Regions from separate parts of the Solibacillus sp. FSL W7-1436 genome, predicted to be linked through region 2. Evidence: riboswitches for the same ligand, from Rfam matches in the RefSeq annotation. Region 2 holds a riboswitch; the other holds the start of a gene.
What was found. A riboswitch is a leader RNA that binds a small molecule or an ion and turns the genes downstream of it on or off. The one in region 2 is predicted to bind S-adenosylmethionine.

Region 1 (3,925 bases), 600 kb from region 2:
CGGGTGATTATACATTCGACTGAACTCCTTTACTTTCCACATCATATTGTTTTACATAGTCCATTAATTCCAGCGTCATATCATAGCGTAAAAACGGTGTAATTAAGTAAATACCGTTAAAGTATTTGCATGCAGTATCGAGCAGCTCTTTCGCAATCGCGATTCCTTCTGCTGTCGATGCTTCCTTGTCATCCCCGCAGGCAGCCATACGCGCAAGTACTTCATCGGACAATTTAATGCCCGGTACTTCATGATGTAAAAATTCCGCGCTGCGTGAAGAAGTAAGCGGCATAATCCCGATATAGATCGGTGTTTCCAAATGCTTTGTCGCTTCATAGATTTCGATAATTTTTTCTTTCGTATAAACCGGCTGTGAAATAAAGTAATCTGCACCATGCTCGATTTTCTTCTCTAAACGGGCAACTGCACGGTCCAGCACGCGGACATTCGGATTAAAGGCAGCGGCTACCGAGAAATTCGCCTGTTTGCGCAGCGATTTCCCTGTAAAAGAACCGCCTTTATTTAGCTGTTTAATAAGAGAAATAAGCTCCATTGACGAAACATCATACACACTCGTCGCTCCCGGGAAATCCCCCACTTTTGTCGGGTCCCCTGTGATGACAAGAATATCATGGAGTTCCAGCGCATCAAGTCCCATTAAATGTGACTGAAGCCCGATTAAATTGCGGTCACGGCAAGTTAAATGCGGCAATGAACGAATTCCATGCTCTTTTAAAATAGCAGCCATCGCGATATTACTGATTCGCGGCGAAGCAAGTGAGTTATCAGCCATCATAATGACATCGGCGCCCGCTTTTGCCAGTTGTTTAGCCCCTTCGACAAATCCGTCAATTTCCAGATGACGCGGTGTATCAAGTTCCACAATAACAGAACGTTCACGTTTAGCCTTTTCATGGAGCGGCTCTTGTTTACGAGGCTCCGGAATACGGACAAATTGTGTTTGCCCATGTTTCGCTTCTTTCGTTTCGATCGGCTGCATATTCGCCAAACGTTTTTTTACAGCCGCAATATGCTTCGGGGTCGTTCCGCAGCAACCGCCAATTAAACGGACTCCCTGGTTTACAAGTTCAACGGCTGCTCGTGCGAAATAGTCGGTTTCCGATTCATAGACAACACGGCCATCTTCAATATCCAATAATGACGCATTCGGGTAAGCCGATAAAAAAGCCTTATCCGGTAAATTGACTCCTTCAAATGCCTGAATCGTATGGAAAGGACCTAAGCGACAGTTGCTCCCCACAATGTCCGCACCTAATCTTTCCAAATCCTGAAGTGCTTCGTTCAGAGACATTAAATTTTGAAGGACGCCCGGTTCCTGCATCGTCACCTGGGCAATGATCGGTAAATCAGTCATTGAACGTAGTAGATGGACACAGTGCGATAATTCTTCAAAATCGTAATACGTTTCCAGTAAAAATCCATCCGGGTTACCAGCTAGTAATACTTCGGCCTGCTCTTGGAATGCAGTTAAAATTTCGTCTAATGTCGCATCACTTTTTCGGATTCCGCGAATACCACCGATCGTCGCCAGAACATATTGCCCATCCAGGGAAGCAGCACGCTTTGCAATTTTTAAAGCAGCTTCGTTAAATTCCTTCACACGATTTTCATAGCCATAACGCGCAAGCTTAATCCGGTTTGCTCCATATGTATTTGTCTGAATAATATCTGCACCTGCCGCAATATATTCACCATGAATTTTCTCTATAATATCAGGACGTGCAATATTCATCTCTTCATGACAATAATCCAATCCATATGAATAAAGAAGTGTTCCGATTGCCCCGTCTGCTGTTAAAACCCGTGTTTGTAATTCTTCAAGTAAACCCATTGCCCTCACTCCATCATTTACAGTATTTTCAGTATATTAACGATATAAAAAAGCCTTCTTTCATTAAATAAAAGAAGGCATAATAGTTATCAACTTAATCCCTTCTCATCTTCTGGCATCCGCCACTGGATTTAGCACCTGACTTAACGTTGGTTGCTGAAGTTTCATCGGGCCAGTCCCTCGACTTCTCTTGATAAGAAAATAATATGAATTTTTAAAATAATTAAATGAATCATAACGTTATCTAATAGTTCCGTCAATACCCTTTAGCTGAATGAAGTATTTCTTTACATAATTCGACTAATAATCTGTTCAGCCGTTTTTTTGCCGTTTGAAATACAGGCACCGATTCCTACACCGAAATAGGCACATCCTGCCAAAAGAACATTCGGGTAATCTGTTCCCAGTTGCTGTATAACTTCCGATAATGCTTCATTATGCGCCAAATCATAACGGGGCATTTGGTCAATCCACTTTGTTACATTGACGACTGTCGGTTCCGCTTCAATACCCAGGCTGAGACGGATATCTTCCAATGCGACTTTCGTCAATTCTTCATCAGACATGGCTGCCAACTCTTCATAATGCGGATTAATATTTTTATAAAACAGGCGAACGAGTAAATTGCCTTCTGCAGACGTATGTTTCCATTTACGGCTCGTCCATGTAGACGCATTGCAAACTAAATCACTATTATGCGAAACGATAAATCCTGTCCCATCTGCCGGTAAAATATTGTCCGGTACATCAAAGCCCACATACATCGTTAAAGCGGATGCCGTTGTAAACTTTTTCAGCTGGTCTTCCAGCGCTTCATTCTGTATGACTTGGCGTACCGTTTCATTCGGGACCGCCAGTACAACAACATCCGCTAAAATTGTTTCATCTTCCAGCACGACTTCATATTGCTCGCCTAATTTATTGATTTGCTTTGTCACTGTCTTTTTCATGAATTCAACTTCCGGCAGCTGTTCTTCTAAACGATCGATCAGTGCCGATAACCCCGAACGGAAAGAAATAAATTTCTTGTTCGCAGCTTTTTCGAATTGCTCACGATGTGCCTCGAACCCTTTAATAATCGATCCGTAGTCGTTCTTATAGTCCACTAAATAAGGCAAAGTGGATGCCAGACTTAATTGATATAAATCGCCTGAATAAACACCAGCCAATACAGGGGCAATTTGCTTGCGGACAATTTCTTCTCCTAAAAAGTATTCCAAAAACGTACCGATCGAGCTTTCTTTTGTAAATCTAGTATTCGGGATTTCTAAATCTTGAAGTGCTCTCTTCTTTCCTTCTTCAGAAATTAATGTACTCGACATGAGCGATTCCACACTCATCGGAATACCGAATGTCGATCCTGCCGGGATTGCATGCAGCTCATTATTCGTATGAATGTAAGAAATGCCTGTTTCGTTATAGACAAGCTCTGATTCAAAATCAAGTTCTTTTACGAGCTTCAATACCTCCGGATGGCGAGCTACAATTGAGTCAGCCCCCGTTTCCATAATAAAGCCTTTATCCTTTTCGGAATGAATTTTCCCGCCTAAATATTCGTTCTTTTCAATCAGTATTAACCGCGCTTCCACGTTTTGCTCATGCATTTTATTTTTTAAATAATGCATCGTACATAGCCCGGTAATCCCGCCACCTACAACTACTACTGTTTTCATATCCATTCTCTCCTATTTCGATCACTTCTCTTTTATAAGTATAAACTTTTTTATACAAAATATGGTCTGTAGGGTATTACAATTTTCACAAACACATAAGAAAAGCCATCCTACCTGAAATTATGGTAGGACGGCTTCTTATACTATTTATAAGATAGTTGCTTTGTTAGGGAAATAATTTCTGCTTCCAAAGACATAGAGCGTTTATCAAAATAACGGATGCGTTCACTGCTGCGATTTTCCAAGTGTTTGTTAAGATCTAACATATTCACCGCATCGCTCGCAAATAGTTTTAAAGTACGAACACCAGATTCAATTTTCCGGACTTCTTTCCCGTATATAAGTGCGGTATTATCTGCTGTTTTACCCTTCTTCAATTCCAAAATATTAGTATTGATAA
Region 2 (3,925 bases):
AATGCCCTGTTCCTCTAAAATTGGTTTAACTTTTTCAAGGATAACTGCGTGTGGTGTATTTGAAGCACCGACTACTAATTTTTCATCTTCTCCTCCACATGCCGCTAAAGCAAGCACAGAAGCTCCTAAAATAACGCTTGATAATAATTTCTTCATTTGTTTTACCTACCCTTTTTTTAGTTTGTTCAGTTTATCGAAACCTTTTTTATATTCTGATTATTCATCTTATAGACGCGCACTTTTTTAAAGTTTGCGTCCATATTGTTTCGATGCACCAATATTTATAATTACGGCCTTAGAAGCCACTAACTATCGTTTGTCCACTCTTGCTGTAATGAAATCCCCAATATACTGGATGATGAATACGACAACTAAAATTAAAACCGTTGCCATCAATGTCACATCTGTCCTGTTACGCTGGAAACCGTCAAGGAATGCCAGGTTACCTAAGCCGCCCGCACCGATAATGCCGGCCATTGCTGTATATCCTACTAAAGCGACAGCTGTAACCGTAATACCTGAAATTAATGCTGGTAAGCTTTCCGGAATCAGCACTTTCCAAATAATAGTAGAAGTTTTCGCTCCCATTGATCGGGCCGCTTCAATGACACCTTTATCAATTTCTCTCAATGCTATTAATACCATGCGCGCATAAAACGGTGCTGCACCGATTATTAGCGCAGGCAATGCTGCATTTGCGCCACGGATTGTTCCAAGTAAAAACTTTGTGAACGGAATCAATAAAATGATCAGGACGATAAATGGAATCGACCGGAAAATATTTACGAATGATCCTGTTAAAAAGTGGACAATTTTATTTGCCCATAATTGATTGTCGCTCGTTAAAAATAAGACAATCCCAATCAGAAGTCCGAGTATAAATGTGATGACTGTCGCAACAGCCGTCATATAAATTGTTTCATATGTTGCTTCGAGCATTTTACCCCAGTCGACGTTCGGAAATAATTGATTAAACATGCTCAATCACCTCCGTTTGAATTTCCTGTTTCGCTAAAAAGCTTAATGCTTCCGCGACTGCTTTCGGTTCGCCATTGATATGAATAAACAATGTACCGAATGAACCGCCCGTTGTATTCGAGATTTTACCATGGACAATATTTACAACTACGTCAAATTGCTTGATCATTTGCGAGATGACAGGCTGTTCTGTCGTTGCCCCGGCAAATATTAATTTGGCGATTTTGCCTCCTGGATAGTTGGCAAAAATTTGTTCTAGTGATGCTTGTGTTTCCTGCGTTTCACCAGAAGCCTGTGATACGAAGTTTTTCGTAATTGGTGCTTGAGGATGCTGGAACACTTGCAATACATCACCTTGCTCCACAACTTTTCCGGCTTCCATTACCGCTACTCTGTTACAGATTTTGCGGATAACATGCATTTCATGTGTAATGAGTACAATTGTAAGACCGATGTTTTTATTAATATCGAGCAGTAATTCCAAAATGGAATCCGTTGTTTCCGGATCAAGCGCTGAAGTCGCTTCATCACATAAAAGCACTTCCGGGTTGTTTGCCAACGCTCTTGCAATGCCCACACGCTGCTTTTGACCGCCGGACAGCTGTGAAGGATATGCTTTCCCTCTTCCTTTTAAACCAACGAGCTCAATCAGCTCTTCTACTCGCTTTTCACGGTCAGCTTTTGAAACACCTGCAATTTCAAGTGGGAATGCGATATTTTCTTCGACTGTACGGGACCAGAGCAGATTGAAATGCTGGAAAATCATACTTATTTTTTGACGCGCTTCTCGTAATTTTGCCCCGGAAGCTTTTGCAATATCCTGGCCGCCTACAATGACAGACCCTGTTGTTGGCTTTTCCAAACCGTTCAGCAGGCGGATCATTGTACTTTTACCGGCACCACTGTAGCCGATAATACCGTATATTTCTCCTTTGTTAATCGATAAGCTTACATTATCAACTGCCGTAAGTTTACCGTTTTTCGTGTTATACACTTTAGTAATATTTTGTATATCAATCATCGGTTGTACTCCTTCTAAATCGAAATAACCTGCTTGCTATTTCAAAATCATGTTCTTTTTCATCCAAAACCTCCGTTGAATGAAAAAAACCTTTCTACCATGACAAGTAGAAAGGTTTCACATACATTTATACGGTAAACCGTTCTCTCATCTTTCAAAGTTTAAACTTTGTGTGAATTGGCACCTTTGCGTAAACGCTGGTTGCCGGGCTTCATAGGGCACTTCCCTCCACCTCTCTTTATAAGAGTAACGTTATTAAGTTTTATTATTATGAATGTTACTTTATCACGACAAAGTGAATACGTCAATTACTTTTTTAATATTTCATACAAAAACGGTACGGATTTAAACGCATAAATTTTATCCGTTAGTTCCCCGTTGTCTGAAACGATTAAACAAGGTACACTTTCAATTTTCAACTCATATGGCAAATCCCCTAAATAATTGATATTTGCCATACCAAGTGGTAAATCTGGGAGTAATTTCTCAATTACATCCAACATTTTTTCCGACACTTCACATGTGCCGCACATAGGCGTATATAAGAAAAAAGCTGTCTGATCATGCTGTTGTACGTTCTGTTCCCACTGCTGTTTCGTCCATTGTTCCATTATACTGTCATCCTTCTTTTACTAAAAATTTTGCCTGTAGTAAAATATCCCTTAAGATTTTAGTAGGTGTTTTTTCTACTTCCACATATTCATGAGGTATGATTAGCTGTGTCGCTTCGGGATATGCACGGTTCATCAGTTTACGTAACTTTTCACCGTTTTTATCTGCATCAAACATCGTGATAATTTCATCTTGCTCATAGTCTTCCAATAAATCAATCAAATTGACTTCGCTTATTGTGCCATTTGTACATATGATCGTCACGTCCTCAGCTAATATCGGAAGTAATCTCATTTTATCGGCACGACCTTCAACAACGATGCATTTTCCCATCCATACACGCTTCCTTTCATCCGTCACCTTTATATATAGAATAACAAAAAAACACTAAAACCTTTAATTAGAAGGCTTTAGTGTTTCATATTATTGTTCGATTAATGCAGTGTAAGCATCTGCGTCTAATAATTCTTCAACTTCAGCTTCACTAGTTAACTCAACAGTAACCATCCATGCATTGCCGTATGGAGATTCGTTTACGTATTCTGGATTGTCCAATAATTCTTCGTTGATTGCTACAACTTTACCAGAAAGTGGTGCATATAGTTCAGAAACTGTTTTAACAGATTCTACACTACCGAAAGGCTGATCCTTTGAAATTTCATCGCCTACTTCAGGTAATTCTACGAATACGATATCGCCCAGTTCAGATTGTGCGAAATCCGTAATACCGATTGTCGCTTTACCGTCTTCAATTTTAACCCATTCATGCTCTTTTGAATAACGTAACTCTTTTGGTGTGCTCATTCGAAAACCTCCATAATATATGTAGTACAATCAAGTTCATTTTGCCATATTTCGTTCGGAAATACAATGTGAATAACTGTTTATTTCCAAGTTTCTAAGAAGTCAGACTCCTTAAATCCTAAAGTTAATTTTTTTCCATCTGTAACGAGCGGTCGCTTAATTAACATACCATCCGATGCTAATAGCTCCAATTGCTCATCTTCGGACATTGTCGGCAGTTTATCTTTCAGGCCTAATTCACGATATTTCATGCCCGAAGTATTAAAGAATTTCTTCAAAGGCACTCCGCTTGCTTCGTAAATTGCTTTAAGTTCCTCTTTAGATGGTGTCTGCTCAACAATATGAATATTTTCATAGTCCACACCTTGCTCGTCTAGCCATTTTTGCGCTTTTTTACAAGTTGTACATTTCGGATATTGGATGAATTTTACTGTCATGTAAGTACTCCTTTTTGCCCTGGATTTCCCTATATTGTAACGGAAATAGAAGGACAAATCAAAAATGTGTTCG

Region 1: another riboswitch for S-adenosylmethionine. It lies ahead of MKX73_RS05130 (bifunctional homocysteine S-methyltransferase/methylenetetrahydrofolate reductase); the one in region 2 lies ahead of MKX73_RS02225 (methionine ABC transporter ATP-binding protein).

The regions. Positions count from the first base shown of each region.
Region 1 is NZ_JBBOWV010000001.1:1,026,648-1,030,572, forward strand. It holds gene metH (methionine synthase) at 1-15, opposite strand, end outside; gene MKX73_RS05130 (bifunctional homocysteine S-methyltransferase/methylenetetrahydrofolate reductase) at 8-1,852, opposite strand; SAM riboswitch class I at 1,955-2,052, opposite strand; gene hemG (protoporphyrinogen oxidase) at 2,140-3,525, opposite strand; gene MKX73_RS05140 (chemotaxis protein) at 3,669-3,925, opposite strand, start outside.
Region 2 is NZ_JBBOWV010000001.1:430,970-434,894, forward strand. It holds gene MKX73_RS02215 (MetQ/NlpA family ABC transporter substrate-binding protein) at 1-156, opposite strand, end outside; gene MKX73_RS02220 (methionine ABC transporter permease) at 310-978, opposite strand; gene MKX73_RS02225 (methionine ABC transporter ATP-binding protein) at 971-1,999, opposite strand; SAM riboswitch class I at 2,144-2,246, opposite strand; gene MKX73_RS02230 (thioredoxin family protein) at 2,308-2,610, opposite strand; gene MKX73_RS02235 (toprim domain-containing protein) at 2,618-2,944, opposite strand; gene gcvH (glycine cleavage system protein GcvH) at 3,035-3,415, opposite strand; gene MKX73_RS02245 (arsenate reductase family protein) at 3,496-3,852, opposite strand.